Linked DNA regions of Thermoleptolyngbya sichuanensis A183. The protein of the gene in region 1 interacts with the protein of each later gene in a pairwise test. Links are inferred from orthologs where the notes say so. Each region holds a gene or a part of one and is shown on either strand. Other genes may lie near its edges.

The links.
Region 2: the proteins of HPC62_RS05745 (region 1) and ftsZ interact in binary tests that used the Escherichia coli proteins (3 or more experiments, as listed by UniProt). The link is inferred for Thermoleptolyngbya sichuanensis A183 from one-to-one orthologs.

What each region holds. Positions count from the first base shown.
Region 1 is NZ_CP053661.1:1,329,479-1,345,197, forward strand. What follows is about bases 8,272-11,027. They hold HPC62_RS05745 (rod shape-determining protein), read right to left. Parts: upstream 10,276-11,027; coding sequence 9,268-10,275; downstream 8,272-9,267. Other genes in these bases: mreD (rod shape-determining protein MreD), read right to left, coding at 8,272-8,306; mreC (rod shape-determining protein MreC), read right to left, coding at 8,325-9,125. In the rest of the region: transcription antitermination factor NusB, read left to right, coding at 1,189-1,842; signal recognition particle-docking protein FtsY, read left to right, coding at 2,101-3,663; HPC62_RS05715 (sigma-70 family RNA polymerase sigma factor), read left to right, coding at 3,752-4,333; HPC62_RS05720 (cupin domain-containing protein), read left to right, coding at 5,093-5,809; HPC62_RS05725 (16S rRNA (uracil(1498)-N(3))-methyltransferase), read left to right, coding at 5,899-6,654; HPC62_RS05730 (hypothetical protein), read right to left, coding at 6,977-7,411; more of mreD, read right to left, coding at 7,731-8,271; HPC62_RS05750 (single-stranded DNA-binding protein), read left to right, coding at 11,414-11,782; HPC62_RS05755 (hypothetical protein), read left to right, coding at 12,025-12,165; HPC62_RS05760 (flavin monoamine oxidase family protein), read right to left, coding at 12,343-13,866; mrdA (penicillin-binding protein 2), read right to left, coding at 14,217-15,719. UniProt on the Escherichia coli protein: Forms membrane-associated dynamic filaments that are essential for cell shape determination. Acts by regulating cell wall synthesis and cell elongation, and thus cell shape.
Region 2 is NZ_CP053661.1:5,318,150-5,333,996, reverse strand. The notes cover bases 9,908-12,791. They hold ftsZ (cell division protein FtsZ), read left to right. Parts: upstream 9,908-10,687; coding sequence 10,688-11,896; downstream 11,897-12,791. Other genes in these bases: HPC62_RS22095 (TIGR02450 family Trp-rich protein), read right to left, coding at 11,936-12,175; HPC62_RS22105 (hypothetical protein), read right to left, coding at 10,253-10,471; HPC62_RS22110 (cell division protein FtsQ/DivIB), read left to right, coding at 9,908-10,089. Also shown: HPC62_RS22150 (ABC1 kinase family protein), read right to left, coding at 1-438; HPC62_RS22145 (PhoX family protein), read left to right, coding at 1,342-3,558; HPC62_RS22140 (ABC transporter substrate-binding protein), read right to left, coding at 3,654-5,348; HPC62_RS22135 (hypothetical protein), read left to right, coding at 5,709-6,128; HPC62_RS22130 (sulfate/molybdate ABC transporter ATP-binding protein), read right to left, coding at 6,193-7,209; HPC62_RS22125 (hypothetical protein), read left to right, coding at 7,664-8,122; HPC62_RS24340 (pentapeptide repeat-containing protein), read left to right, coding at 8,161-8,253; HPC62_RS22115 (hypothetical protein), read left to right, coding at 8,250-8,669; more of HPC62_RS22110, read left to right, coding at 9,070-9,907; upp (uracil phosphoribosyltransferase), read left to right, coding at 12,852-13,502; HPC62_RS22085 (hypothetical protein), read left to right, coding at 13,655-13,960; HPC62_RS22080 (YggT family protein), read left to right, coding at 14,152-14,430; HPC62_RS22075 (hypothetical protein), read right to left, coding at 14,456-14,848; HPC62_RS22070 (hypothetical protein), read left to right, coding at 15,122-15,847. UniProt on the Escherichia coli protein: Essential cell division protein that forms a contractile ring structure (Z ring) at the future cell division site. The regulation of the ring assembly controls the timing and the location of cell division.

The DNA.
Region 1 (15,719 bases):
TCTTTACAAACCGTACAAATAAAGTAACGTGCTAGCTGAGAACGGCAGTCCTCGCATAACAGGCTTCTCTAAAGCAGCACTGATAACCCTGCCTTAACCTGCTAGATTGTAGATTCAGATACTTTTTTACAAACGCTTTTTACGGCCGCTTCCTACAACTGCTTTTCACAGCCGCTTTTTCACTCGCTTTGTTCACCTTCGGCTTATCTATCTCGGTTTGTTTATCCTCGGCTTGTTTATTAGGGAGATACTGGGTTGTCCGTTCTTCAACGCTTCAAGCAGGATTTGAAAAACGACCTGATCGCAGGTCTGCTGGTGGTGATTCCGCTGGCTACGACGATCTGGCTGTCGTTTACGATCGCAAGCTGGGCGATCGCCTTTTTGACGCGCATCCCCAAGCAGATCAACCCGTTTAACGATTTTCCGCCGATTTTGGGTGATTTTCTCAACCTGGTAGTTGGCTTCACCGTGCCGCTGGCGCTAATCCTGCTCATTGGGCTGATGGCTCGCAACATCGCCGGACGCTGGCTGCTGGATGTGGGAGAGCGTCTGCTGCAAGCCATTCCGCTGGCAGGATCGGTCTACAAAACCCTGAAGCAACTGCTGGAAACGCTGCTGCGCGACACAAACGACCGTTTTCGGCGAGTCGTGCTGGTGGAATATCCCCGACGCGGCGTGTGGGCGATCGCCTTCGTCACCAGTGCATTCACCGCCGATATCGCCGGCCCCTTGTCGGGCAAGATGCTGAGCCTGTTTATTCCCACTACCCCCAACCCCACGACGGGCTGGTATGCCGTCGTACCCGAAACCGAAGTCATCAACCTGGCAATGTCGGTAGAAGATGCGTTTAAGGTGGTTGTCTCTGGCGGCATTGTCGGCCCCAACCTGGCCAGTGCGCTGCCCGCAGGCGGACTGCCGCCCGGAAACCCGCCTGCGGGAACCCTTGCGACGGGCGGGCTGAACCCTGCTAACGTAGGAACGAGCAGCTATGGCGATCGCCCTGCGACGGCCAAGGACACCCGTCCCCTCGATCTGGTTTTGGATGAACCACTGATGGAGTCGCCGTTTGAAAACGCCTCCCCCGAAGCCAAGCGTCAGTCCGTGCCGCTGCCATCTGACCCAGTTTGAGCGTTTCCGCCAGCCTGCCCTCTGTTTCCACTTGAATTTTTTAAGGATTGAGAACCCGACATGCAAGCTCGACGCATTGCGCGAGAACTGGCGTTGCTGAGCGTGAGCCAGCTTCCATCCAAGCCCGAAAAACTGGAGGCTCAACAGCTTCAGTCCGTCGCCCTAGCCGCCGTGCGGACGCTGACGGGCGAAGCTCACGACATGCTGGAAACCGCCGCCGCCGAGGTGGAGCGGGGGAGCGATCGCCTATTGGCCAGTGAAACCAAAGCCCAGGATCTCGACAGCGCCCGCGTTATGGTGAAAGAAGCGCTGGAACTGGCTCAAGCAGCCATCAACCGGATTGGCACCGCCGTCGAACTGCCGGAAATACTGCAACTCGCCAATCATCAGGAAGTGCGCGACTACACTCTGGCGCTGCTGCAAACCGTCAGCATCCGCCGCGCCGAAATCGATCAGATTATTTCCGCCGCAATGGTAGACTGGCAGCTTCATCGGCTTCCCCAGATCGACCGCGATATTCTGCGGCTGGCTGTGGCGGAGTTTCAATACATGGGCATTCCTGACAAAGTGGCGATTAACGAAGCCGTTGAGCTAGCCAAACGCTATAGCGACGACGATGGGCATCGCTTTATCAACGGCGTGCTGCGGCGGGTGGTCGAGAAGCCCGAAGACAGGCCCGAAGACAGGCCCGAAGATAAGCTCGAAAAAGCCTGAAGACCCCTTAGATGACCCGCAGCCCAAGCGTTCTAATTCTAAACCAAGGCTTTATCAGACTTTCCCCGGCCGCCGTTCCGATGGGCCGCACTTCCAGCCTTGCCCTGTTCCGGGTTGGCGGAAATCTCTTCACTAGGAAAAACGCAAGCACTATAAGCTAGCTTATAGATGAAGCGGAAATCTGGATGCAGCGGCTCCAGGCGCTCTTGGGCGTTTGCTCCTGATCCAGAGCAATGTCCCTAACCCCTGACCCTCCCTATGTCGTCGTTTAATTGGTTCAACCGTCAATACGAAAACCAGCCCGCTGAGGCAGAGCCAGATCCACAGAAAGGCGCTGCCCCAGCGCCAAAGTCGAAAGCGCCTGCCGATGCTGCTGCGGGTGAAGCGGCGATCGCCCAAGACTATCTCGCCTGGGCAAAGTCTGCCTACAAAAATATTCAAAAGCGCCAGCAGGAAACCGCTGAGTCCACCACGCCCGAAACCGTTACAGAACTCGCTACGACGGACGAAGCCGCGTCAGGGGCGATCGCCGATTCATCTGCGGCTGAAAAAACCGCATCGAACCCCTCTGAAGCAGTAGCGCCCAGCGAACTATCAACGGCTGCCGCGCCAGAAACCGCGCCAGAAACTGCACCAGAAACTGCGCCAGAGACGGCTGCGGCTCCGCTCCCCTTTTGGGCCCAGGCCGAGGCCGAGCGGCAGGCCCGCCTGGAGCAACTCAAAGCAGAAGCGGCCCAAGAAGCAGCAGCGGAAGCTGAAAAACTGGCTACTGAATCAGCCAGCCCAACGGACTCCGCCCCAGAACCGGATCTTCCCCTGGATGAGAGCTTCCTTTGGTCGGCGCAGGTGCTAGCCTCCCAGGGCCGCCGGGCCGACCAAGTAGATCTGGAGGAAATTACCTGGCTCAAGCGCCTGCGCCAGGGACTCGACAAGACGCGACGCAGCCTGGTGAACCAACTGCGGGCGATCGTCGGTCAGGGGCCGCTCAACCAAGATGCGGTGATGGAGATCGAGTCGCTGCTGCTCCAGGCAGACGTGGGCGTGGAGGCGACGGATCGGATCATCGAGCGCTTGCAGGACAAACTGCGCCAGGAATCTCTGCCCCCCGAAGCGGCGATCGCCTATCTTAAAGAAATCCTGCGAGACATGCTCGACAACCCCGGCGGCAAGCCTGTTAGTCCCACCTTTGCTCCCGAAAAGGACACCCTCAACATCTGGCTGATGACGGGGGTTAATGGCGCGGGCAAAACCACGACCATCGGTAAAATTGCCCACATCGCCCAAAAATCGGGCTACAAAACCCTGATTGGCGCAGCCGACACCTTCCGAGCCGCTGCCGTGCAGCAGGTGAAAGTGTGGGGCGATCGCAGCAACGTAGAAGTCATCGCCAACCCTGGCAAAAACACCGACCCCGCCGCCGTCGTATTCGACGCAATCACAGCGGCCCAGGCGCGGGGAACCGAACTGCTGCTCATCGACACGGCAGGCCGGCTGCAAAACAAGAAAAACCTAATGGATGAACTCGCCAAAGTTCGCCGCATCATCGACAAAAAAGCACCAGATGCCCGTATCGAGTCGCTGCTGGTGTTAGACTCCACTCTGGGGCAAAATGGCTTGCGCCAAGCTGAGGTGTTCTCCGAAGCCGCCCAGCTAAGCGGAGTTGTGCTAACCAAGCTAGATGGCACAGCCAAAGGCGGCATCGCGCTGGCCGTCGTGCAGCAGTTGGGGTTGCCCATCCGCTTCATCGGCGCAGGGGAAGGAATTGAAGATTTGCGCCCCTTCTCTAGCTATGAGTTTGTGGAAGCGCTGTTGAGCGGCTAGGCTGGACTGTATGCTCTGGACGGTATGCTTTGGCCTCATGCTTTAGCCTCGGCTATGGGCTAGTCTAATCTCCCCCCAATCCTGACTCATGCCCCCTCAACCCTCAACCTCCGAGGAAGCGCACCTGCTGGCCCGCATCGCCCAGCAGGATCAATCTGCCCTATCCCTCCTGTACGACCGCTATGCGCGAGTGCTGTATTCCCTGGCATTTCGGATTTTGGGGTCGGTCGAAGAGGCAGAAGAAATTGTGCTGGACGTGTTTAGCCAGGTGTGGAAGCTGGCAGGGCGCTATGATCCCCAGCGTGGACGGGTAGACGCATGGCTATTCATGCTCACCCGCAGCCGCTCGCTCGACCGACTGCGATCGCTCCAGCGCGTCAGCAAAGCTGTCGAGTCTTCTACCGAAGCCGCAAAAACAGTCCCCCAAGCACAGATCTCAGATCCGACAGAAGACGTATTAATAAATGAACGGCGCGATCGCCTGTTGGCAGCAATGCAGCGACTGCCCGTAGAACAGCGCGAGGTGCTTGAGCTAGCTTACTACGAAGGATTGACCCATGTAGAAATCGCAACCAAGACCGGAAAATCTCTGGGAACGGTGAAAACGCGCATCCGTCTGGGTTTGAACAAACTCCGACAGGTGCTTGATGCACTCGACTTGTTAGATTGAGGACTTGTTAGAGTAAGGAGTCTTTTGGGCCCCCCGAAACTCGGAAGAACGCTGAAAAGATTGGACGCTGCATACATTAGAGCTAATTTATGAAGCAAATCTTAAGAAGCCTGAAACTCTTGGCATGTGTGGCTTTGAGGTCATGCTTGCCCAGGAAAAGCGGTTTCTCGGAAATCCTTGATTAACAAGGCTTTCAGGCTCCTTTACAAATTAGCTCTAAGGAGCCTTTTGGTCCCCCCGAAACTCGGAAGAACGCTGAAAAGATTGGACGCTGCATACATTAGATAGATGCTGCATACACTTACACTTGCATACACTATAGAGTGCGGATGCAACACAAGTAGATAGAAACACAGAATCCAAAAAGCAGAACCCAAAAATATGATGATGCAACTATCGTGCAGCTATTTCACAGCCATAGCGCAACGGCAATGCTGCTGAACGGTGCTATTAGCCCAACACGGCTTGCACTAGTCAACAGGGTCGCAGCATAGCAGCATAGCCGTCCTACGTTGTGAGGTGGTATTCCGGCCCGACATGGCTTGCACCTGCAACAAGCGGCGACAGATGCATCATAGCCAGCAGCGCAGCTATAGGCATCAGCACGAAGCATAGACGCAGAGCATAGATGCAAAGCGCAGAGATCCAAAGATATTGAGATGTATTGAGATAAACATGGGTCAGTATAGAAAAACGCTTGGTCAATCGTTTAGCACCGTCAGAACGCTTACCAAATCCACAAGCTAGGATGAAGAAATAATGACAGCAGTAACTATGGATCACGCCCCCTGCTTGTGTGACTTGGCTGCACTGTACGCCCTTGGGCTGCTAGACGATGCAGGGCTTCAGCAGATTAACGACTATCTAGAGGAATGTCCAGAATTGGCCACTGAAATGGCCGAACTGGAAGAAACCGTGGCTATGCTGCCCTATAGTTTGGAGTTGGTGTCGCCTGCTGCCGATCTGAAGGATCGACTGTTTCAGCGGATTTATCAAGACACGGTTCAGCCCGCTGGCTCAGTCCCGTCCGAATCCGCCTCTCCGCCGGTCGCAGAACCGCTCGCCTCCTTTTCATTCCGCCAGGTACGCGAGGCTGTTGCTGCCGCACGGGTATTGATGCGCCAGTTTTCTAGCGGCAACCGACTGACCGTGCGCGGTCGCGACCTTGACTGGCAGCCCTATCGGGTTCCTGGTGTTTCCGTCGCTCCGCTCTACGTAGATCTGGCAAAGCGAGAAGTAACCGCGCTGCTCAAGGCGGAGCCGGGTGCAGTCTATCCGATTCATCGTCATGCGGCTCCCGAAGAGATTTACATGCTCGATGGTGATCTGAGAATTGACGGTGAGGTGTATGGCGCAGGGGACTACATTCGCTCTCGCCAGGGAACGGTGCATGAGCCATCTGAAACGGTGGGCGGCTGCATGTTCTTGGTGCGAACTTCGCTAGACGATGAGTATTTTCAGCTTCAAGCGCACTAGGTGATTAATTAGGTGATTAATATTCAAGCACGGTTAATATTCGAGCACGAGCGCTAATCCTGCTAACCCCAACTCCTGCTGCATCCTCTGTGTCCCAGTTTCAGCGGCTTACCATTGCGCCTGACCAGATCAGTGGGTCGTATATCCGACTGACACCAGAGCAGCAGCACTACTTGTGGCGAGTGTTGCGGCTTCAGGCGGGCGATCGCCTATTGGCAATGGATGGTCTGGGGCAGTGCTGGCTGGTTGCCGTCGAGCCGCCCGACCAGATGCAAATTCTAGAGGAACAGATCCCAATTGCACCCACAGAACTGCCGCGCCCTGTTGTGCTGCTGATTGCCATGCCCAAGGGGCAGGGCATGGACGACATTGTTCGCCAGGCAACGGAACTGGGCGCAGCGCAGATTATGCCGATTTTGAGCGATCGCACGCTACTCAACCCCAGTCCCCAAAAGCTCGATCGCTGGCGGCGCATTGCCCAAGAGGCTGCGGAACAATCCGAACGGCAGTTCGTGCCCACGATCGGTGAGCCCCAGTCCTGGAGCGACGCGCTCACGGTCTGGAATGCGGAGACTTGCGATGCTTATCTGTGCGAGGCGCGGGGCGATCGCCCTCATCTGCTCCAAAAACTCTTGCCAACTCGTGGAGCCTCCCCATCGACCAAACCAGTGGCAATCGCCATTGGCCCCGAAGGCGGCTGGACCGATGCCGAAATCGACGGGGCGATCGCCGCAGGCTATCGAGTTGTCTCGCTGGGGCGGCGCGTGCTGCGAGCCATCACCGCACCTGCGGCCGCGCTGTCAATCCTTGCAGCCGCCTTGGAGCAAGACATGCCTTCCAGCTAATTTTATTGGCAAGTTGATACAAGTAGAACTTACGCATCTGCGTGATTGCTCAGGAGGTGTGCCCGCTAGAACCCCAAAAACTTGCTACAAGACCAAATTTCAAATCCAAATCCAAAAAGCTGCCGTTGAACCCTTCAACAGCAGCTCTCAAGCTAGCCAAATTTCAATCTAGCCAAGAACCTAAATCTAGCCAAAAAATCAGCCAAGACCAAAGGCAAAAGGGGAACTAGGCCAAACCGCTCCGGCAGCTCCCCTTTTTAAGGGAGATTTAGGAGGATCGACTCAGGGCAATCAACGACCTGGAAAGCTTTAAAGCACTGACTTAGCCCTGGGATCTGACCTGACGCGCCATGTCTAGAAACGGATTGAGGCTGGGGCCAGGGCGACGACGACCGCTCCGGCTGCTGCTCAACACCACAAAATTCGGCGCAAAGGTTTGATCAGCCGCAGGCGAAGCCTCAGGTGTAGGCTTGGCAGCCGGAGCCGGGGACGGAGCCGCAGCCGCAGGAGCCTTGCCATTCGACGTAACATCCGTTGCAGGAGGCGCAACCGTAGCCACAGCCGCCGCAGGGGCAGGGGCAGCCACGGGCGCTTCAGTCGTCGCAGGGGCAGCCTCAGCAACCGGAGCCGCAGGCGCAGCACTACTAGAAGGCTCAGCCTCTAGAAAATATTCTGAAGACTTGCCCAAGCCCAGCAGCTTGCCCAGCCCACCCAAAAACGAGAACAGTCCCCCAATTAGTTTCTTAATTAAACCCATTGTTGCGATCGCTCCAAGAAATGCGTCTGTGTGTTCAATGCGTCTATGTGGTCGCAAAAGCTTTTTTCGTCAAGAAAACGCAGGAGAATCCCTAAATTTTCTCGCTCGTCATCTAATCTTTTGGCTGAACGTGCTGCTCCGGTCGCTTAGCATATCAGCTTTGGGTAAAAATACTTAGAGCCTTCTCTGGAAGCCAGACTGAGCAAGATTTCAGCTACCCCTATTATCCCTGTCAATGGACATTCAGAGATGCGTTGTTGACCAAGTTGATCAAAAAATTTTAGACACCGTGGATCAGTGGTAACGCCCCAGTTCCTCTCTAGGCCTGGAGTTGATCTGCCAGACTCACTCGCTGCCACCAGCGATTCAGTGGGTAATAAAGCGCTGGTGCCCAGAGGCTACTGAGAATGGCAGAGCAGAGGGCAATTTGCTGGTGATAGTTCCAAATCTCTGAAAGCGTGCGGGAGGAAAGGCGATCGGGTACTCGTAGATCTTGAAGCATGAATTGAAACGCCGTCACGGTTTCCGCAATCACCGCCATGCCAAACACAATCAGCGCCACCGAAATAAAGTCTTCTTGGATATAGCGCTGCTTTTGAATCAATGCTGTAAGCAACCCCACCAGCGCGAGACTCAGTGTATGAGTTGGGTTGGCCGCCGTCATGCCGTCTTGCAGCAGCCCCAGCACAACTCCGGCGATCGCACCCTGCCAGGGCGATCGCTTGACACTCCAGGCCACAACCCAGATCAGCAGCCAGTTTGGCCCCACCCCCAACAGTTCCATCCCTACAAACCGGGTTGGCAAAACCAGCAAACAGGCCAAGACTGAGCCAGCCGTTACCAGTGCATTTAGCGCCTGCCTCAAATAAGGACTCAGAAGCAGCAAATCATTCATAGCACTTAGGCAGGATCATCAGGGCAAGGTCGAGTCTGGTGGCGGCGGGGGCGGCGGGGGCGGTTCAGTAGCAGCAGGTTTTGGATTGGGCGCAACCAGCACCCAGTCCAATGTGCTAATCGGGGCCGATAGCTCGACAATGGCCTCTGGGGCAGGGCTTTTGCTAAAGTCTACTGACTCAATGCGCCCCACAGGCAGCCCTGGCGGAAACAGCTGGCTAAACGACGACGTAGACACGACATCCCCCGGTTTCACATCCGGCACCTTTTCAAAAAACTCCATCACTGCCCGATTGCCCGACTGCCCCCGCATGTAGCCCATAAAGCGAGAGCGGCTAACCGTCACGCCGATACGACTGGTGGGATCACTCACCAACAGCACACGGCTTGTATTCGCCGTCACTTGTACCACTCGCCCCACCAGTCCGCCCGTTCCCGAGACAATAGAACCAACTTCTACCCCGTCTCTCCTTCCCCGTCCCAAGGTCACCTGCTGCCACCAGTGGTCAGCGCTGCGCCCAATAATCGGAGCCGCAATCCCCGGTTGTGGCTGCGTCGTATTGTAGTTCAACAATTCTTGGAGTCGGCGGTTTTGGCTTTCTAGCTCAATTAAGCGCTGCTGCAACTCTTGAACCTGGGCGTTATTCAGGATTTCGGCGCGAGTCGGGCCTTTAGCCTGAAACGGGGCGCTGATCGCTCGATATAGCTCTAGCACAAATGCACCCTGGGTTTGCCTGAGCATCCACGCAGTGCTAAGAGCCAGCACTGCTAGCCCCAGCCGCAACCCATTCTTCCCCCACCATCGACGCAGTACGTACATTAGCCGCGCTCAATCCTCATCGCCAGCGCTTCACACAAGTCCTGAAATGCTTGATACGAATCCTGAGAGGAATCCCCACGAAAACTGGAAATACTTGCTCAGAACACCAATTCAGAATACTGGTAAGCTATACAGCCTTACGCTACATATTGCGAGAGTGTCCGCTAAAGACCCGCTCAAGCTGCTTGAAGTTTTCTAGCACACGCCCAGTGCCCAGCACTACGCAACTCAGTGGGTCGGCTGCAACGTGAACCACAATTCCTGTCTCATGGCTGATCAGGGTATCTAGCCCACGCAGCAAGGCTCCGCCCCCTGCCAGCATGATCCCCCGATCGATGATGTCTGCCGCCAGTTCAGGAGGGGTGCGCTCCAGCGTGCGCTTAACAGCTTCGATGATGACCGACAGAGGTTCTGCCATCGCTTCACGGATCTCTGGCGCTTTCACCGAAACGGTGCGGGGCAGCCCCGACAGTAGGTGCAGCCCTCGAACATCCATAATGATGTCGTCATGGTTGTCCGTTGGATAGGCGGAGCCGACCGTGATTTTGATTTCCTCTGCTGTACGTTCCCCAATCACCAGGTTGTGAACCTTTTTCATATATTGGGAAATGGCCTCGCTTAGCTCGTCGCCAGCAACCCGCACCGATTCGCTCAGCACAGTGCCCTGCAAGCTTAGCACTGCGACCTCGGTGGTGCCACCGCCGATGTCGATAATCATGTTTCCAGTCGGCTCTGCCACAGGCAAGCCAGCCCCAATGGCTGCGGCCACAGGTTCATCAATCAAATAAACATCTCGGGCTCCCGCCTGGGATGCAGCTTCCATCACAGCCCGACGCTCAACGCCCGTCACGCCACTGGGAATGCCAATCACGATACGAGGGGAAACGAGCGTCCGACCTTCATGGACGCGGCGGATGAAGTGCTTGAGCATTAGCTCAGCCGTGTCAAAATCTGCAATCACCCCATCACGCAGGGGGCGCAGTGCCATCACGTTTCCGGGAGTCCGTCCCAGCATCTTCTTGGCATCTTCGCCAACGGCTAGGGGTACTTTCTCGTTTTGGTCGATGGCTACCACTGATGGTTCTTGAAGCACAATGCCCCGACCCGAAACGTAGACCAGGGTGTTTGCTGTGCCCAGGTCGATACCCATGTCGCGTGACAACGAGAAGCGGTTAAAAAGTCCCACTAGCCTAACAAGCTCCTAGTTACAAAAACACTACTGCGATCGCTCTAAATGCCCCGATAACTCAGGTAAAATCCTTGGCTGGCACCTGGTTAACGATTCTGAGGTGATGACGATGCTCAGGGGTAAACTTGCAGATGCTGCCCGATGAACCGGACTTCCCTTTTCAGAGAGCCGCCTTGCTTTTGAAAAGCAGCTTTGCTGCTGATGCTGCACAGATTCGTCATGCCTTGAACTCAACTCTACCTGCACAACGCTGCTAAGCCAATGCCTTCAAAATTTAGTGTTTCCAGATTTAGTGTTTCCAGAATTAGTGTCTCCAAACAATACCTCAGGGTTCCAACCCAGCTCCAAGAATTTAACGCATGAGTATGGAAGAGATTCAAGTACAACAGTCTAACTCCGTCGATGGGATTGTATTACGATTTTTGTCAACCGTCTAGTCGGAATATGCCTAAGAGCTAATTTATGAAGCAAATCTTAAGAAGCCTGAAACTCTTGGCATGTGTGGCTTTGAGGTCATGTTTGCCCAGGAAAAGCGGTTTCTCGGAAATCCTTGATTAACAAGGCTTTCAGGCTCCTTTACAAATTAGCTCTAAGATGCTGATCGGGTTTGGGCTGACTGAGTGAATGAGGACGATTGCCCACACTTGAAGGCCAGCCGCCAACATCTTGTTGCTAGTTCCCGGCTCGATCTGGTCATTAGATCCTGACGGATTGCACCCCGCTCACGATACCGCAAAACTGATCCCTGTGGCGCAAGATACCAGGAAGATTATGGAAGGTGGATGGATGGGGGCGATCGCGCAGTTGGCGATCGCCAACCGATGCCAATTTGACGATGTTTCCGGCGCTTGCTAAAGCGAAAAAATTTGGACAAAACAGTCTGGCAATCATCCGGCAATCAAGGGAGCAACCGCTTCAAAATCCGGCTAGATCCTGTTAAAATAGGACAGGCATACTACACAAGGCGATATGCAATTCTAATCATTCCTCTGATTTTTTTAGGAATTAATTTTGAAAGGATTGATCGACTCAGATTTTCTTCGTCTTTGGCTTTAGTTGCTGTTTCCAAAGTTTTGATTTTAGGTTTGGGGAATATCCTATGAGCTTGAACGTCGTTACCTTGGTGGGTCGGGCGGGTCGTGATCCGGATGTAAAGTATTTCGAGTCGGGTAGCGTGGTCTGCAAGTTTACGCTGGCAGTGAACCGCCGCACGCGCAACAGCGACGAGCCAGACTGGTTCAACCTGGAGATGTGGGGCAAGACGGCTGAAGTAGCTGCAAACTATGTCCGAAAAGGCAGCCTGATTGGAGTCAGCGGCTCTCTCAAGTTTGAATACTGGAAAGATCGAGCCACTGGAGCCGATCGCTCTGCGCCTGTGATTCGGGTTGACCGAATGGAATTGCTGGGATCTAAGCGTGACAATGAGGCGGCGGCAGCCTCTGGTGGCTATGCCGATGATGAGTTCTAGACAGTGCGGCCTGAGTTTTAGCAAGGGGCGATCGCCCATCGGACAAAAGCTCGCCTAAGGTTCGGCATATTCTCACGGTTGCTTCAGTTTCCTCACAAAAGGGTTCTGGGGCACTCAGTGCTGTTTCAGGTTCCCCTCAGCCAGAGCCGCCAAGATGTGAGTTATCTCGGAAAGGACTCCCAAGCCTTGCCAATAGCAGGCCGGAACCTTCTACGGATTGACTAACATCAAGGAGGTTTGCGATGAAACGAATTGTTCTCGTGGCGCTGTTTGCGCTGGTGCTGTTTACAGCCGTTGCTCCAGTGGCGCTTGCTCGAAGAGGAACTAGTACCTGTCCTCTGGACGGAACCCGCTGCGTTGGATCGGGGGGCGGCGGCGATTAGGATTGGGCGATCGCACTATGAAATCGCCCTGTAAGATTGCCCAGTCAAATCGCGCTGTGAAATCGCGCTGTGAGATTACACTGCGAAATCGCCCTGTGATGTAGACGATAAAAGACCCTGGCAGAAGATGGGAATCTTGCCAGGGTTTCTGATGAAGCTACCAGGTCTTTTCAACTTTTATGCCTGAAGAATGCTGCGGGTAGCGATTTCAGCCGTCTCTACTGCGCCATTCATATAGCCCTGGGATTCTAGAGAGCAGTGTTCCCCTGCGAACCAGAGATTGCCCACCCGCTCGATTTCGGCTCCGGCGATCGCCGTCCACTGCCCGGGCCGATAGCAGGAATAAGACCCCAGCGCGTGGGGTTCGGCCGCCCAAATTGCGCGGAGCGATCGCCCTTTTTGCACTTCAGCAATGCCTGGAAAGATCTGGTCTAGATCAGCGGCGAGCGCCTTGGCGTGGGTGGCGGGGCTATCGGCCGCCAGCAATACGCCCTGTCGTCCCGCCCGTAGGTCTGTCACCCAGGCGCTCGGCCCCGGCGAGTAGCGGGCGCTTTCCCAGGTATTTTGAAAATCCAGGTCAGTGTAGACGCTGATGGTGGAGCCGTAGCGGGTGCGCCAGATACGCTCCTGGAAGGGGACGGCCAGCTTGCTGCTGGTGCCATAGCCCAACTCGGCGATCGCCTTTTGCTTGACGGGCGGCAGGTCTATCGCGAGTTCCACCTGTCGCAGCACCGAAAACGGAATGGTCAGCAGCACCTTTTCGTAGCTGCGCTCGATGCTCTTGCCGTCTTGTCGCAGGCTGACGCGATAGCGCCCATCGGGGGCGAGGCGAATCGATTCCAGAGCGGTGTTGAGGGCGATCGCCCCCGCAACCCGTTGTGCCAGCGCTTCAGGAATCGACTGGTTGCCGCCGACCACATGCCAACGCTCGTCGCTGTCGCCGTAGGTGCTCCACTGCCCCACCTCTGTCCCAATCAGATAGAGCATGTTCAAGCAGGACATATCTTCTGCGTCTCGTCCAAATTCGGTGATGTAGGCTACCCGCACCAGTTGGTGAATCACCGGGTCAATCTCTGCCGCATCCAGATATTCTGCCAGCGACAGCCGATCGAGCTGGGCGGCGTGGTCATTATGCTGGCGATAGGTGATGCCTCGCCCCATCGCCAGCAAGTCCTGCGTGATTCGCTTGGCGAGGGGGGCAAACCGCTCCACCACTGCCTCATGGCTCACCTTTTGTCCCTGGAAATACAGCACCTCCGGCTCTAGCCCCGCATCAGCCGCCCGCAGGTCAGACAATTCCAGTCCCAATTCTGCGGCCAGAGCGCGGACGTGGGTATGGCGCGTGTCGATAAATTCGCCACCCAGTTCCACTGTCCCCGGCAGTCCATCCGGGTTTCGCACAGTCCGCAGCCGACCGCCGATGCGGGCACTGGCTTCGACTAGCTCAAACGGCATACCTGCCTGCTGGAGCCGATAGGCAGCCGTTAATCCTGCCACACCCGCTCCCACAATCAGCACGGGCGATGAGTTTTCGCCAGAGCGAGTGGGCTGCCCCGATGGATAAGAGCGATCGTCCCCCACCGAGTCTTTCATTCCCAAACTGCCCATCCCCAGCGTGCCACCCAGCACTGCGCCTGCCTGCAACACGCGCCGCCGCGACAGGTTTGCATCCAGCCACCCCGACGCTTCGGGCAGGGACATTTGTGTTTGCTCAGACCATTGCGAAATTCGATAAGCTCGGCGAAAAAGCGTAATTAATCGACTTCTAGACATACAAAACGAAAAACTAAGAAAGACTGGGAATAGATCCCCGGCTCAAAAGCCAGCCGTTATCTAACGTGACATCTCAAGGTGACATCTCAAGGTGATGACATCTAAGGTGACAGTAGCGGCTTCTCACGGGCGCTACGCTTTGCCATCCTGTATCCCCAATCGCCACGCTAGCGCTTTTTTTAGCGAACGGGTGTAAACCTGATGGGCGATCGCCCATCCACAGCGCCCCTGCACAGAAGCGCCCACCATCCCAAAAAGACCAGCCTAAAAGTCCCAGCCTAATCAGACACGACCCCACCCTGGGGCGCAGCCTGGCTATCGGGCTGGGTTTTATTGAAATACGTTTCCAGCACTTGCTTCACCATCGGCGCAGCCACCTTGCCGCCGCCTCCCTCAGGGGAATTCTCGATAAACGCTACCACGACAATTTCTGGATTATCCAGCGGAGCATAGCCGCCATACCAGGCGTGGGATTTGCGCGGTGGATCTTCGGCAGTACCCGTTTTGCCCGCGTTGGGCGGCAGGCTGGGCGTATTCATCACTGTGCCCGTGCCGCTGCTGACCACCCGACGTAGCCCATCTTGCAAAATTCTCAGTGTCGTAGGACTCAGACCAATAGGAGTGCGCCACGAGCGGGCTGCCTCCTGGTCTTTTAGCAAATGGGGACGCACCAAATCACCGCCATTCGCGGGCACTGCAAACATCACCGCCACCTGGAGCGGCGAGGCCTGCATATAGCCCTGACCGATGGACATATTGATGGTGTCGCCGATAAACCATTCCTCATCCAGGTTTTCGCGCTTCCAGACCGGATCGGGCACCAGCCCCGCCGATTCTTCAGCCGCCAGTTCAATGCCCGTTTTCCGTCCAAAGCCGTAGCGCCGCGTCCACTCAATCAGCGGTTCATGGCCCATGCCCATCGCGGTTTGGTAGAAAAACGTATCGCTGCTCCAGGCCATGGCTCCGCGAAAATCCAGCGGCCCAAAGCCTGCATTGTTCCAGTCCCAAAACTTGATACCGCCGACTTCGATGTAGGGTCGAGTCCGAAGAACGGTGCTGGGGGAATAGCGCCCCGACTCAATCGCCGCTGTCGTGGTGACAATCTTAAAGGTGCTGGCCGGCGGATAGCCCTGGAGGGCCCGGTTGACAAACGGATAGGACTTGCTTTGCAACTCCTGCCACTGGGCATCCGTAATGTGGGTAGAAAAAAGATTGGGGTCAAAGGCTGGACGGCTGACGAGCGCCAGTACGGCTCCGTTGCGCGGATCGAGGGCAACGATCGCCCCTTTGCGATCGCCCAACACCGTTTCCGCCGCCTTTTGCAAATCTAGATCCAGCGTCAGCGTCACGGTATTGCCCGCCCGTGCCGACTTTTCGCCCAGCACTCGCAGCACATGGCCCATGCCGTCCACCTCGACCTGCTGCCCGCCCCACTGCCCCCGGAGTTGCCGTTCAAACGCCGCCTCCACGCCCATCTGCCCGACCACATCCCCCAAGCGATAGCCTTCAGACCGCCGCCGTTCCAAGTCTTCGTCTGACATTTCGCCCGTATAGCCCAGCACATGGGCCGCCAGATCCCCGTGGGGATAGTAGCGCACCGCCTCTGCCTGCACCTGCACCCCCGGCATCTGCTGGCTAAACTCGGCCAGCGCTGTTACCTGGGCGGGGCTGATGCCACGAGCGATGCGGAGTAGTTCTGGAGAGCTATAGCCAGCCTGATCTAGCCGCTTCTGGATAGTCTCTTCAGGAATATTGAGGATCGTGGATAGCCGCTTGACAAT
Region 2 (15,847 bases), 4.0 Mb from region 1 along the record:
GCCTGTATAAAGTTTGGCCTTGTAAACCTGACCGAGGCTGGCGGCGGCGACAGGTTCTGACGAGATCTCTTGATACAGCTCGGAAACCGGGCGCTCTAGCTCAGACTCAATGATGCTAAAGGCGATGTCGTTGGAAAACGGCGGCAGCTTGTCTTGCAGCTTGACCAGTTCATCCAGGAAGTCTTTGCGGATCAGGTCAGGGCGAGTCGAGAGGGCCTGTCCAACTTTGATAAAGGTGGGGCCGAGGCGGGTCAAAATGTGGCGAAGCTGGGCGGCACGCCGGGGTTGATGATCCCCAGCCTGTCCACGCCACTGGTCTATTTGCAGACCCAGAAGAAACCCGGCAAACATCCAGACGATGGAAACAGCACGCCAAAGGGACTGCCAGGGGCGAGTGCGGTAATGTTGAGCGATCGCCTCTGGGTCGTAGCGCCGCATCTGACCCAGAGAAGGCTGACGAGAAAGCTGACTCACGCTTGCGTATCCTCTCAAACCAAAGGAGTGCGACTCAAAACCTGCCATTGCCTGCCAGCAACAGGGTTTGGGTGTGAGGTCGCAGGGGGAAGTGGAAAACCCCAACTTCCCAACGGTAGCACTCAGGCAGGTCTGGGCGGGTTTGAGATGGTTCGGGATTAGGATTCCCGATAGAGCATCTAAGGCTGCTCTATTTACCATCGTATAAGAAACTACATCGAATGAAATGGCGATCGCCCATCTCAGTAAACTTTCTGAATATTTTATTCCAATACATTAAATAGATGTTATCGATTTGTAATTCTGAAACCTGCTATTCTCAGCACTTCACGCTGCGTTAAGTGAATGTTAAGCCTTGCGGCTCAAGTGTAAAGAATTTCAAACAGAGTACATACTTCTTAATGAATTTGCGAGGCGTGGGATCAACCCTGGGAGGGGGCGATCGCCCTTCTTGGTACAGTTCAGGCTAAGGGCGATCGCCCTCTATGCATCCTGGCAAAGCTCTTAACCAAACCCTAACCCGCCTAGGGCAAGCCAGCACCGGGCTAAATCTCTAGATTTTTCAAAGGCATTTGATCCAAAGCCTTAACGAAGGCATTACAGACTCTTAATCCAAACTCTGTAGATTTTTAAGCTATGTCAGTTATTTCCTCAGTTTCTCCTCATCCAACGCGCCCTAGTCTGGTTCGCTTGTGTCCCAAGCTCATACTGAATTTCTGATTGATTTCTGACTAGCTGGACTTGACTCGATGGCTCTAGTTTGACGGTTCTAACTTGTCTTAGAAGGGGCGCGATGGAGCAGGCGAGGCTGAGCATACAAACAACTCTGACGATCCAACGCACTTTTTGAGAGAACACTACTGAAATATGAGTCTCAAACGCAGACACTTTCTGATGTTTATGGGTGCAAGTGCTGGCTCTCTGGCGCTGCAACCCTTGGTGCAAAATGGGCAAAAGCTGTCTCCCGCGCTGGAAGGTACGCCCGCCTCAGCGCAGACTGCAACGCTCCCCTTTACCCCGGTCAAGGGGCCTATGCCTGTCGAAACGGACGGCGTTTCGCTGACGAACCAGATCTCCCAATACAGCACCTTCGCTGTGAAAGATGACGTGGTGCTGCCTCCTGGCTATACCTATGACGTGGTAGCTGCCTGGGGCGATCGCGTAGGCGATTCTCGCTTTGGTTACAACAACGACTACATTTCGCTGATCGAGACGGCACCGGGCGAAGGCTTTTTGGTAGTCAACCACGAGTACATTAGCTCTGTGCCCTGGAACGAAACCTTCCAGCAGGTTATTGGCAAGCCTCTGCCCGTTGCAGAAATTCAAGCGGCTCTGGCATCCGCCGGGGATGCTGGCATTAACGCCTTCGCGCTGCCAGATGGCGAACCCCTAAAGGCAACTATTGCTCAGTACTGCGAAGAGGCCATGATTGACCTGGGCATGTCGGTTCTTTCGGTACGGCGAGATGCTAGTGGCAAGTGGGTTCGCACCAACTCTCGCAATGATCGCCGCATCACGGGCGTGTCTGGTCTAAAAGATGGTCGCTACCTGAAGACGACTGGCCCCGCTGTAGCCATTTTCCGGAAGCGCAGCGGACAGGGCTATGTGGATACTCTGGGCGACAAGGTGATCGGCACGTTTAACAACTGCTCCGGTGGAACCACTCCCTGGGGTACGGTATTTAGCGGCGAAGAAAACATTCAGGACTTCGTGCCTGAGGCCGTCTTCGCGGATGGCACTTCTTTTGACCCTGGCAAGAAGGCTTTCATTGTCAATAGCGAGGGCGTAGACGGCACAGGCAATGTGTTTGGACTAGCCGGCAACAAATATGGTTGGGCAGTTGAAGTAGACCCGTCTAACCCCAACGACTATGGCACCAAGCACACTTGGTTGGGTCGCTATCGCCATGAGGGCTTTGGCATCCGGGCTGTTGCAGGACAAAAGCTGGCGGTTTACTCGGGCTGCGATCGCCGGGGTGGACATCTCTACAAGTTTGTAAGTGACGGCACCGTGCGTGATCCCAAGAGCAAGTCCAACTCGCGCCTGATGGAAAACGGGATGCTCTATGCCGCTAAGTTTAACCCCGATGGCACTGGCCGCTGGATTGCGCTGAAGGCAGATACGCCCGTTGATCCCGAACTGCCCAGCGTCCATGTGGGTGGCATGATTAACCTGCCGAATCGTCCTGATGGTGGATTTAGCAAGGTGACCGATGATGGGGCGATCGCCGCTTACAAGTCCCGGTTTAAAACGCTGGGCGACTTATACGTTGGAAATGCCGAGGAAAAGCAGGGTGCAATCCTGATTGACGCACACTATGCTGCCAATGCTGCTGGAGCCACCTGCACCGCTCGTCCCGAAGATACAGATTTGGCCGCCGACGGCACGTTGTTTATCGCCTTCACCTCTGGTTCACCCAGCGGTAGCGATGGCAGCCCCAACAAGTTTGTCTTCAAGGCACCCGCTGGGGAATCTCAGTGGGAGTACGGCTGGATCGTTAAGCTAATGGAAGACGGCAACAACACTGCTTCGATGACGTTCAAGTGGGATGTGATGGCCCTGGGTGGAGAACCCGCTGACGGTGGATTTGGCTTCGCCAACCCCGACAACCTGGAGTTCGATGCGAAGGGCAATCTGTGGATGGTCACGGACATGTCCACCGACAAACACAACAAAGAGGTTGCCAGCCGCATCAAGTCCGATGGTTCCAAAGTGAGCCAGTCTGACCTGCGGGGTCTATACGGCAACAACTCGGTTTGGTACTTCCCCATGTCGGGAGCAAACGTTGGGGAAGCCTATATGTTTGCTTACGGTCCAGTGGAGTGTGAAATGACCGGGCCCTTCGTAACCTCGGATATGAAGAGCTTCTTCCTGTCGGTTCAGCACCCTGGAGAAATTGGAGGGGTTCGTAAGCAAATGAAGTCTGAGACTCGCAGGTTTGCAATGCGAACCACCGATGGTAAGGAGTTTGAGCAAACTCGCGAAGTGCCCATCGGTTCCAATTGGCCGGGAAAACAGCCCAACGATCCGCCCAAGCCCAGTGTGATTGCAATCCGTCGCATCAGTGACGCACCGCTCGTATAGGTTAGGTTCTGAGTTGGCTTGAGTGATCAGAACGCCCCCTCACCTTGACTTTGTTGAGACTCTGTTGAGGTGGGGGGTGTTTTTATGCTCAGCGCTTACTTACTCATTTGCCAGAAGAAGAACTGCTGGGTGGGCTGAATGGCCGCGCCTTTGACTGTATTTTGCACGAAGATGTAGTCCTTGTTCTGCCACAGGGGAATGTAGGGCACATCTTCGACCAGCAGGGTTTGCAGGTCTTTGAACATCTTGGCGCGGGCAGCAGGGTCTTGCTCAGCCCGTTGCTTGGTCACAAGTTCGTTGGCCTTGGGGCTGTAGTAGAAAGATCCATTGCCCTGGCTAGCCCCTCGCTGGCAGAGGGTTTCGGGAGAACCCTGGTCGCAACTTAGGAACGGATGTACAAAGTTGTCGGGATCAAAGAAGTCGGGATACCAGTTCAGCAGCACTGTTTGGTATAGCCCGTTGTCCACGCCCTGGGATAAGGTAGCGCGTTCGGCGCTGTTGACGGTGACGGTGACGAGGCCTGGCAGACCGCGCTCGATGGACTGCTTCATGGTGTTGGCAACGTTGGCGCGGATGGTAGAGGCAGAGGGATACCAGACCTCGAAGTTCAGCGGATTTGCCTCGGAATAGCCAGCGGCGGTGAGGAACTCGCGGGCTTTGTCGAAGTTGCCGTCGCCGTAGGCCTCTTTGAATACGGGGACAGAATCTTCAAAGGCAGGGGGAATGATGGTGTAGAGCGGGGCGGCCTGACCTTGAAAGACGCGCTCGTTGATCAGGTTACGGTCGATCATGGCGGCGATCGCCTTCCGCACGTTCAGATTATTGGTCGGCTCCACCTTCTGATTCAGCGTCATGTAGTTAACGACGGTCGTGCCCGCTTCGATCACTTCCCAGCCGCCGCTGCTGGTTTCCCGCTTGAGGCTGGTAATTTGTTCAGGATCAAGCGTTTGATAGGCGACATCCAGCCCTTTGGTGCGGAAGGTGTTGTAGAGGTTAGCAGGGCTGGCGTAGATCTGGATGTCGATGCCGTCGTTGGCGGGCTTTTCGCCCCAGTAATCGGGGTTTACGTCCAGCTTGATGGAGTCGGGCGTGAGCGAGGCCACTTTGTAGGGGCCGCTGCCGATGAAGCTATCGGGCTTGAATTTGCCTTCTCCAATTTCATAGCTGCTGGGGGAGACGGGCGTGACACCCCAGAATGTGAGCAGGGCGGGAAAGGCGGCAAAAGGCGACTTGAGCTTGATGGTGAGTTCGTAGTCGCCGCTGGCAGTGACAGACTCGACTTGATCGGACAACAGGAAAGACGGGCCGCCGCCATTTTGCATGAAGCGATCGATGGAAAATTTCATCACTTCGGCGTTGAAGTCGGTGCCGTCGTGCAGCTTTACGCCTTGGCGCAGGGGGATTACGTAGGTTAGCCCGTCTTCGCTGACGGTGGGCATTTCGGTAGCAAGCTGGGGCACGATGTCGGTGGTGCCTGGTTCGTAGGTGTAGAGGCGATCGCCCAGGTTATACAGCAAAATGCCGCCGAAAATCGTGTAGGCATCGGCGGGATCGAGGGTTTCGATCTTTTGCGTTGTGCCCATTGCGATGCGGCCACCGGACGTAGAACCCGTCGTCCCTGTTGCGTCGGGAGCGGGTGCGTTGCCCGTCTGCGAGCCACCGCAGCCGACAATGAGCGCCACGCACAGACAAAATAGTGCGGCAAATTGGGCGATTCGCATCCTGCCCCGCTCTGGCATTGTCCATTGCCCGCGACCCCGTTTTACCAATCCCTTCATCATGCGTCCCATTGCGTCCTAAATCTCTCTACTCTTTCAGCAAGCCCGCTTAGCGAGCCGCCAATCGCATTAAAGCCGATCGCATTAAAACTGTAATACACCACCTGCCTTCTTGGCGCAGCAGTCAGAGTTTGAGGATGAATTTGAGGGTGAATTTGGAGGGTGGATTTGAGGGCAGGGCGATCGCCCCTTCGATCCACGCTCTGCCAACGATCTGGTTTTGCCCGTCTTTGCCTCGTTTCATCAAGCAAAAATAAACCCTGTCTCAGTAATATTGCGGATTTCTGGCACTTATGCTTTGCTGAGGATACTCCGTAGATTCACAGAGTTTTAGACCAAAATTTAGACGGGGTTTAACAGGAGTCTGAAGGTATGACTGAGGCGGATTTGGCTTTGGCGAAGGCTTTCCTGCTGTTTTCGGTGGCAGGGTATACGATCACGGCGGTCAATGCTCATCCCCAGCCCTGCTCCGTTTCGCAGGTGGTGGCGGGTTGGGCAGATGCGATGGTGATAGGCATGACGGGCGATCGCACAACCGAGGCTCTGTCATCGGCTACATCATCGATGCCGACCAACCCGCATGGCGATGTTTCCTTATCGTTTCCGCTATACCTGAGTCAGCGCCCTACGCTGTTCTCAGATCGTGTAAGTTTGGCCAGTCCTCCCAAAACGAGTCCGGCAGTCTGGCAGAATGCTGCCCAGTTCACCCAGGGTTTTTCTGGTCTTCGCTCCGACCAGCCGCTGACCTTGCCGCCTGTGCTAACGGAGGCCGGGTTTCAGTTTCAGCTTTAGTACCCCTGGGTTCAGGGCGAACGTTCCGCCGATCTCCCGTGAACGTAAAGGTTTAGACCCCAGGCTAAATCGAGTAATACAAGGGAAATGCCTTGGCATCCTTGGGTTTGACGTAGACGCGCTGGTTGGGCTGAAGCTGTAGCTCATCGAAGCGATCGCGCGTTAGGTGGGCCGTCAGCACTTGCCCGTCGTCCAGCGTCAGTTCTGCCTGAATCTCCCAGCCCAGATGAATGATCCGGCTAACGCGGGCGGGAACCGTCGTGCCATTGGGCTGCACCTCCACCATCACGTCCTGCGGTCGCAGAAACACTTCTGGATGGGGTGAATCGAAGCCGTTGCCCTGAAAAATGTGGGAGGTGCTGGGCAGCACGTTCACCGGGCCGATAAAGCTCATTACAAAGGCGCTGGCGGGATGGTCGTAGATTTCCGCAGGCGTGCCCATCTGCTCTACCCGTCCCTGATTCATGACCACGATTTCATCAGAGACTTCCATCGCCTCTTCCTGGTCGTGCGTGACGAAGACCGTAGTGACGTGAACCTCGTCGTGGAGCCGCCGCAGCCAAGCCCGCAGGTCTTTCCGCACCTTGGCATCCAGTGCCCCAAAAGGCTCATCAAGTAATAGCACCTTGGGTTCCACCGCTAGGGCCCGGGCCAGGGCGACGCGCTGCCGCTGTCCGCCTGAAAGCTGAGATGGGTAGCGATCGCCCAGCCCGTTTAACTGCACCAGATCCAGCAGTTCCTCAACCCGCTTTTTCACCTTGTCTTTGGGGACTTTTTGGAGTTCTAGCCCAAAGGCAATATTCTTCCGCACCGTCATGTGCTTGAACAGAGCGTAGTGCTGAAACACAAAGCCAATGTTGCGGTCCTGCACGCTGGCATAGGTAGCATCTTTGCCCGTTAGCAAGATGCGCCCCGTATCGGGCATTTCCAATCCTGAAATCAGCCGCAGCAGCGTGGACTTCCCAGACCCCGACGGCCCCAGCAGCGCCACCAGCGATCCCGTCTTGATCTCCAAGCTGACCTGATCGACCGCGCAAAAGCTGCCAAAGCGCTTTGATACGTTTTCAACAACAATCCCCATTGTTCAGAAATCCCCAAGAACTGGTGAAGCGGAGTGCAGCCGGGTGGTAGGTTAAGGACGCTGGGCGATCGCCCCATAACTCGTCAGAATATCACCCTAAACGGTGCTTCGGTGAACGTAACTCAATGCTCAACTCAACACTCCTCAACTCAACACCCAATAACGAATGAAAGACGGATGAAAGTCCGGTTTTCAGATGTACTTTCTGTAGATTACAGCACTCCCCGAAAGACTGCAACGATTTTAGGGTGCGATCCCAGCGCAACGGTTCGGTAGACTATATGAACTTTATGAACTTTTCTCGATGGAAAACCGTCTAGGGAAAGCCTGAAAAAATTTTGGGGAGAATCGAATGAACGGATTAAAAATGAACGGATTAAAAATGAACGGACTGAAAAGGATTTTGCGACAGATTCCTTTGGGGGGAATTGCATCTGCCGCGCTGTTGGTAGGGTTGGCAAGTTGCTCAGGTGGGGCTGATCCAACGAATACAGCCCGTGCGCCCGAAGTGGCCGCTGCGGAGGGGCAACCTGCCGCTTCATCGGACTCTAGCCTGACGACCGCTGCCGCATCAGGGCAGGATCTGACAGTTTTGTTTAGTCGGGTGTGGCGGATGACGCAAGCCCCGTCAGAACCTGCACTAGGCAGCATCTATGTATTTCTGGCAAACGGCACCTTTTTGCAGACCTCCTGTGTCGAAACCTATGCCCTGTCGGGCTGGACGATTGATAAAGACGCGCCGAATGTGCTGCGGGTGAGCGAGAATGGACAGGTCGCCCTAACTGCCGAAATCTTGGAACTGACGGACACGACCTTGAGGCTGCGGCAAACCCTGGTTCGCAGTGGAGACACGCAGGAGGTGACGCTGAGTGCGCTGGAGGACGAGTTTATCTGTCCCGATTTGCCCCGATAGCGTCCAAGGGCGATCGCCCCACGATTTAGTCTGGGGCTATGTTTTCTGGGGCTATGTTTTCTGGGGCGACGTTTTCTGGAGCGACGTTTTCTGGGGCGACGTTTTCGGCATTTTCTCAAACCAACCCATGACAAGAGGATTGCTGTGGCTGCCGCTGCTGGCGGTGTTTTGCTGGCTGGCGTGGGCTGGCTGGAATGAGTATCAAAAACTGGAAGCCTACCGCCAGTGGGCGGCTCAGTTTGAGCGAGCAAAGTATGACATTCTGGCGGCCCTGGGGCAGCGGGGCGATGAACTGGTGTGGGGCAAGCCGACGCGCCGGGGCCCCGTGGCGCTGCAAACGGTGAAGCTGAGCGACGTGAGGGCGATCGCCCTACAAGTTGATGACAAGACCCTGCCGCTGGATGCGCCCCCCGAAACGGGACGAAACCTGGCGATCGCCCTGGAATTGCCCAACAGCAAAGTCGCCATTCCCTTTACCGATTTGTCCCTGGCCGTGGAATGGGGACGGTTCCTCCAGCGCCATCAGCAAACCCTGCTGGAGCAATAATCCAGCGCATTCGCCTACCCTGGCTGGCGCTGACCCATTCTCTTAGGCAAATGCGCTGAGACGAATGTGCTGCTCAGAATAGTCTCCATAAAGCCTTAATCTCGTCTTGAGATCCTGTGGCAATTTTGCAAAAACAGGATATACCAGGGAAAGCAGCGGGGTGTATCCCACTTTTGTAACCCTCACCCTAAATCCCTCTCCCAAAGCGGGAGAGGGACTGCCAATCCGGCTCCCCTTCTCCCGCTTTGGGAGAAGGGGTTGGGGGATGAGGGCAAACTTGCATAACTGGGATGCGCCCAAGCAGCGGGGCTTTGCCTGGAATCGGTCTTCATCGGCAGGCCTCAAGTTCAGTGAATTAAGTTTAAGTGAATTAAGTGGCAGGGGTTCACGACCAAGATTCATGGCGGATATTGTTTCAGTCTCACGGACAGAGCTAGCCAATCGGCGCAGGCGGCTGCGGCAACAGCGGCGCTGGCGGGCGTTGCAGGGAATCTGGCGGCTGTCGATGGTGGTGGGCATGGCGGGCGGCGCGGTGTGGCTGCTGAGGCATCCTGCCTGGGTTATCGCGTCACCCCAGCAGGTAGAGGTGGAAGGGAATCGGCTGCTGTCGGATGATACGGTGAAGTCGATGCTGGAGATTGACTATCCCAAAGCGCTGTGGCAGCTTAGCTCCGAGGCGATCGCCCGCCAGCTAGAGTCCCAGGGCATTATTGCTCAGGCATCGGTGACGCGCCACCTGTTTCCGCCCAGCCTGACGCTTGCTGTGCAGGAGCGTGACCCCGTGGCGATCGCCATCTTGGCTCCCCCTATCGCCGGAAACGAGACTGCGATCCCCCATGATTCCACCGCGAACGCACCCAGCCCCTCGCCCACTACTGGGCTGCTGGATGCCACAGGTTTCCTCGTGCCGATGGATGAATACACTGCGCTAGAGGCAGGGCTAACGCTGCCTACGTTGCGGGTCATCGGCTTTCGCGCTGAACAGCAGTTGGAATGGGCCAGCTTCTACCGGGATCTGAGCCAGCACCAGCAGCAGACCCCAGGGTCGATCGCCATTCAGGAAATCAACTGGAGCAACCCATCCAACCTCATCCTCACCACCGAACTGGGATCGGTTCACCTGGGCGGCTACAGTTCTCGCTTTCCGGCCCAACTCCGCGCCCTCGACCAGCTTCGACAACTGCCCACCAAGCTCGATCTCAGCCAGGTCGTCTATATTGATCTGCAAAATCCCGACAATCCCCTCATCCAAACGCGAGACATGCGCCTCCCTAGTCCGTCATCATCCAATCCCGACGATGAGGCTGGCTGGGATCAAGAGACTGGGGCTGGGTCAAACGCTGAGACAGGGAGCTTGACCGATCCGACCAGTCCTGACGCAATTTCCGATCCGGCGATCGCCCCACCCGCCGCCTGGTAGAGTCAGCGCCCCTGCCCCAGTCGGTTCAAATCGGCTCAACGCTCTCACCCAGAACTTTCGTTTGTTTTCCAATCAAGTTGCACTATATTTAGTTAGAATTAGGCCTCACATTCCCTCCTGAGAAATCGTCTAGAAATCTCTTGGATCACGCTAACGGATCACGCTAATAGAACGCCGATAGCGATTGGCTCTGATTTCCACTGGTTTTGAGCGTTCGGCTGGTTTGGGTTTCCATCATGAATAATCGGGGTGTTCTGCGATCGCTCTCGAATGACCAGAGCCACTGCTCATAGCCCCACTCCCAGTCCCGGTCAATTGGATCGTGTCCAAGTTGATAGTTCCAGTCGACCGTTTCAGTGAACCGTTCCAATGAACCGTTCAAGTTGACCGTTCAAACTAAATGTCCAAATCCGCCGAGCCTGAGGCTGCATCAGGCATTTCCGCTGCTCCGTAGCCTCTTTGCGTTAGCGAACGTTAGAGAATTGCCATCAAAGGTGGAATTTGGAGATGTGGATGCGGACTGCGCGTGTAGTATTGATGTAAATATAATGCCTGGGCTTTCCTGCCTGGTTAACGAATTAAGCCACTTTTTTGACCAATGAATAATGCGAACCCTTTTGCCAATGCAGGCGCGAACTCTGGGCTTCATCTAAGCCAGAGCCACGACACGAAACCGTCCCTCTCAGACGACTCTGGATATAGCGACATCGTGCCGAGCAGCCTGGCCCGGATTAAGGTCATTGGCGTAGGGGGAGGCGGCTGCAACGCGATTAACCGCATGATTGCCAGCCAAGTCTCTGGAGTCGAGTTTTGGTCGGTCAATACCGATGCTCAGGCGTTGACCAATGCCGCCACGCCGAACCGCCTCCAGGTTGGCAAGAAGCTGACCCGTGGGCTGGGGGCAGGCGGGCACCCGCCAGTGGGTGAAAAGGCTGCCGAAGAATCGCGGGATGAAATCGCCACCGCGCTGGAAGGCGCTGACCTCGTATTTATCACCGCAGGCATGGGCGGCGGCACGGGCACGGGCGCGGCTCCCATCGTGGCGGAAGTCGCGAAGGAAGTCGGCGCTCTGACGGTCGGCGTAGTGACTCGCCCCTTTACCTTTGAGGGCAAGCGCCGCACCTCCCAGGCAGAAGAGGGCATCGGGGCGTTGCAAAGCCGGGTAGACACGCTCATCGTCATCCCCAATGACAAGCTTTTAACCGTTATCTCAGCCGAAACGCCTGTACAAGATGCCTTTCGTGTAGCAGACGACATCCTGCGCCAGGGCGTTCAGGGCATTTCCGACATCATCACCATTCCCGGTTTAGTGAATGTGGACTTTGCAGACGTGCGGGCGGTGATGGCCGATGCGGGGTCTGCCCTAATGGGCATCGGCATCGGCACGGGCAAGTCGCGGGCGCGGGAGGCGGCTACGGCTGCCATTTCGTCACCGCTGCTGGAGTCCTCCATCGATGGCGCACGCGGCGTAGTGTTCAATATTCGCGGCGGCTCTGACCTGACGCTGCATGAGGTGAATGCGGCGGCCGAAATCATCTACGAAGCGGTTGATCCCAATGCCAACATCATCTTTGGCGCGGTGATTGACGATCGCCTCCAGGGAGAAGTTCAGATTACGGTCATCGCGACGGGCTTTGCGCCAGGGGAAGTGGCGGCATTGCAGTCTAGCCGGGTGGCTCCGCTCAAGCGCACGGTCACTGCTCCACCCATCGGCACGATGCCCACTGCGCCTTCCGCTGATCCGCGCCTGCGGCCGGGGCTGGATATTCCCGAATTCCTACAACGTCGCCGTCCGCCGACCCGCTAGATTTTTGGGGTTCATTTTTGGGTTCACTCATTTTTGGGTTCACTCAATGGACTGTTCTTGGAGCGATCGCCAGCCTGCCTGCCAGAGCGATCGCTCCTTGAGCTGTTTTGCATTAATCCAAAACCGCACGCTGAGATCACACGATGCCACCATTTCAGCGAATACCCACTCGCCTTCATTCTTGCGGTTGACCACCTGAAAATGTCGCCAACCCCAAGTGGTTTGCAGCGAAGTCCACTTAGACCCTACTAAATGGGGAAACTTTTGCTTTTTGGGCATGGCCACCTCCCATGTCGATTCTCGATTTTGGATTTGCGATTTTGGATTTGCTGCGATTTTGGATTGCCCGTCGAGCGTCTACAGGCTTCCAGCAATTCTATTCGCCGCTTTACCCGCTGCTTTATTCGCCGCTTCGCCTCGGAGCATGGATCTCACACCCAAGCAGTCGTCCAAAGCAATTCTGTGGCGCAATTTCTGTGAAAAAACGTTGATATGATAATCCAGATTGCAGACTTGCATCCCTTTTGCTCCGGCCGATGAAATCAAGCAAGCCGATCAGGAATACTCCGTTTCGGAGCTTTTTGAACCATCGATCACGCTCTTTCTGCTGTTCTTTTAGCTGCTCTTTTAACTGTAAACCGCCTGTACCCTGCTGCTAGCATTGCACCTGACCGATGAGCCAAATCTAAAATCTACACCAAGACGCTGCGATCGCCCCTTCTTCCGTAAACCCCCTCTTCCGTAAATACCTGAAAGTCAAGACTAGAAGCCAGACCAAGCCTCAGATCGCCAGGATTGCCAATCTAAAACCGCCAATCCAAAATCCATAGGACTTACGCAGTTGGACGATTTCTCGCGGGCGCAGCCCGCGAGAAATCGTCCAGAACCCAAAGCGCCTATCGCAAGTGCGTAAGTCCTGATCCAAAATCGATACAACTCTAACCCCCAACCCCCCATGTCCCTGACCCTCCGCGTTTACGTCCCCTCCCATCCGCTCATCAAGCACTGGCTCTCGGTTGCCCGCGACGAATCTACGCCTACGGTTCTGTTTCGCAGCGCCATGACCGAGTTGGGGCGCTGGCTAACCTACGAAGCCACCCGCGACTGGCTGCCCACCACTGAAAGCGAAGTGCAAACGCCTCTGGCTCCCTGCCCTGCTACTTTTATTGACCCAGAAGTGCCGATTGTGGTGGTGCCAATTTTGCGGGCGGGTCTGGCGCTGCTGGATGGAGCGCAGGCGTTGCTGCCGCTGGCCTCGATTTATCATGTGGGGCTGGTGCGAAATGAAGAGACCCTGGAAGCCAGTTGCTACCTGAACAAGCTACCAGAACAGATGCCGCCGGGGACGCGGGTGCTGGTGACAGACCCGATGCTGGCCACGGGTGGCTCTAGTCATTCGCTGCTGAAGCTGCTGGTGGAGCGGGGAGTTGACCCAGCGCTGATTCGGATTGTGGCGGTGGTGGCGGCTCCCCAAGCCCTGCAACTGCTGGGGGCAGACTTCCCGGCGCTGTCAATCTTCACGGCGGCCATTGACGAAGGGCTGAACGATCGGGGCTACATTGTGCCGGGGCTGGGCGATGCGGGCGATCGCACGTTTGGCACTTGAGGACGGGCACTGAAAAAACAGTGCTGAAAAAGGGGCGCGTGAGATGGGGACTTGAGAAACCCACAGAGCGATCACACGCCCACGAATCGACTTAACGGTAGACTAAAGGGTATCTGAAATAACCGCTCGTGGCGATCGCGGAGAGAAAGGGTATGAGTCAGCAAGATAACTTCTTTGGCGGGTTTTGGGTCGGCGCAATTGTGGGCGGCGTAGTAGGCGGCGTGCTGGGCGTGCTGGTTGCGCCCCGCCTCTCGCGGCAAGACTCGCTAGAGAGCAAAAAGGGAGACCGTCACTTGCCCCTGTCTGAGCAAAACAGCGAGGATTCTCGTCGGGGGCTAGAGGACAAAATTGCCCAACTCAACGACGCGATCGATGATGTGCGCCAGCAGTTGGGCGGGGTGAACGGCGGCAACCGAGTCGAAGGGATGGAACGGGTGCGGGGCGATCGCCCTTACTAGCCCCCTTGGAAAGCTTGTGAAAAGCCCATCTCTGAAAGGCCCATCTCTGAAAAGCCCCCTCAAAGCCTCATTCAAACTAGCCTCATCCTGTAGAAATCCTGGAAGTCGTTAAGCGCCCGCTGGCTTCCAGGTCGTGTAGGTTAAACTGAGTGTTAAATGAGTTTAGTTCGCCATTATTCATCCAAACGCCCATGAGTGGTTCTACTATGCTGGTTGCCCAGTCCCTCTCCACCTTCATCTCGATCTACACGACAATCCTGATCATCCGCATCCTGCTTACCTGGTTTCCCAGCGTCAACTGGTATAGCCAGCCCTTCGCCGCCCTCAGCCAAATCACCGACCCCTACCTCGACATCTTTCGTCGCGTGATTCCGCCACTGGGGGGCTTTGATTTTTCGCCGATCTTGGCAATTTTTCTCCTGCAATTTTTGGGACGCTTTCTGGAAAGCGCCGCCTATGCCGCCTTCTAAGCCTTCTAAACGGTGACCCAAGCGGCTATCGGCGGACAGTCCCTGCAAATCCTGCTGCCTTGAACTGCTCCAGCTTTAGCGGCGTGGGCTGGTTTTCGGACACGCTGATGCGGAGTTCAAAATCGCTAACACCGGGCGGAACTTCGTCGATTGATCCCAGTCGAGTCCGGTTTTGCATCACCGGATTATCGTTGGCATCGTAAATACGACCGAAAATGTCGGCGTTGTAGATGTCCTTGTTGGTTGGATTTTCGGCTTTGCCCGTAATGATGTAGCAACTCGCGGGCATACTCGTGCCGCCAGGGGTGACAGCGCCTTCGCCCAGTTCTTCTGGGCAGACTTGATAGGACAGGTCAAATAACCGAATCTGCACGAGCGCTAGGGCTGTGGGCGCGTAGAACCAAGGGGCGATCGCCATACAGACGGCCAGGAAAATTACGAAAACGCGCTGGAGGCGGAAGTTAAACCAGTTCATCATTGCAGGGAGTAGCGTAGACAGTAGCAGAATCCAGGTCGAAATCTGGGGAGTAGGCATGGAAAAATTGCTACCCTCAGCGTACCTGAATCTGGGGGCACAGGGGGTTAGCCAGCCTATTTTTCTAGATGACTTCGCAGATGACTCTACAGATGTAGTGGCATAATGCAAAGTTAACTTGCAGAGTTAACGGTTGCGAAGCAGAGTGAACCGCGCATGACCCCTGCCGAGATTGAAGCTGCTTTGAGGGTCGCTTTCGATGCCTGTGATGCCGAAGGCTATCCTCTGAGTTTGGAACAGCAGAGCCTGTTGTTGCAGCTTGTGGCGCAACAGTTAGACAACGGAGATGCATGGTCTACGTCCTACTCTGCTGTCTCTGATAGAGACAAGCCAAGGGACAAGCCAGAGGATAGCCTGAACAATCCGCTGGAGGCGCTCACGATAGATCAGCGGCGGGCGTTTTTGGACTATGTGCAGGAGGCTCAAGCGAGCGGGCGATCGTGGAAGGCGCAGTTGCTCAATGACTGGCTGCGAGGAAATGATTCTGGCCCGGTGCAGTTTGTCCGCGATCAGTTTGGGCTGAATTGGTTAGAACAGGTGCGTCCTATGCATCTGGCGGCCTATGCAGAGGCAGCGCTGCGGCTGAAGGCGGGCGATCGCATCGAGGTGGCGAATAGCCTCTGGGAATGGGTGCAAGACGACGGCCCATGCAGCCGCGAGTGGTTTCCCTGTACCGTTATCTCCGTTAATGAACCAGCCCCGCGAGAATCCGCCAATAGCGAATCTGCCAGCAGTGAACCAGAAACCACAGGCACGTCAGAGGCTTCCGAAACCCGACAGGCAAGCTGCTGCGTCCGATTTGACAACGGCATGGAATACGAAATTCAGGGTATTTATGAGTGGAATCGCTATAACTGGCGCTGGGCTGCAGAAGAATCCCGG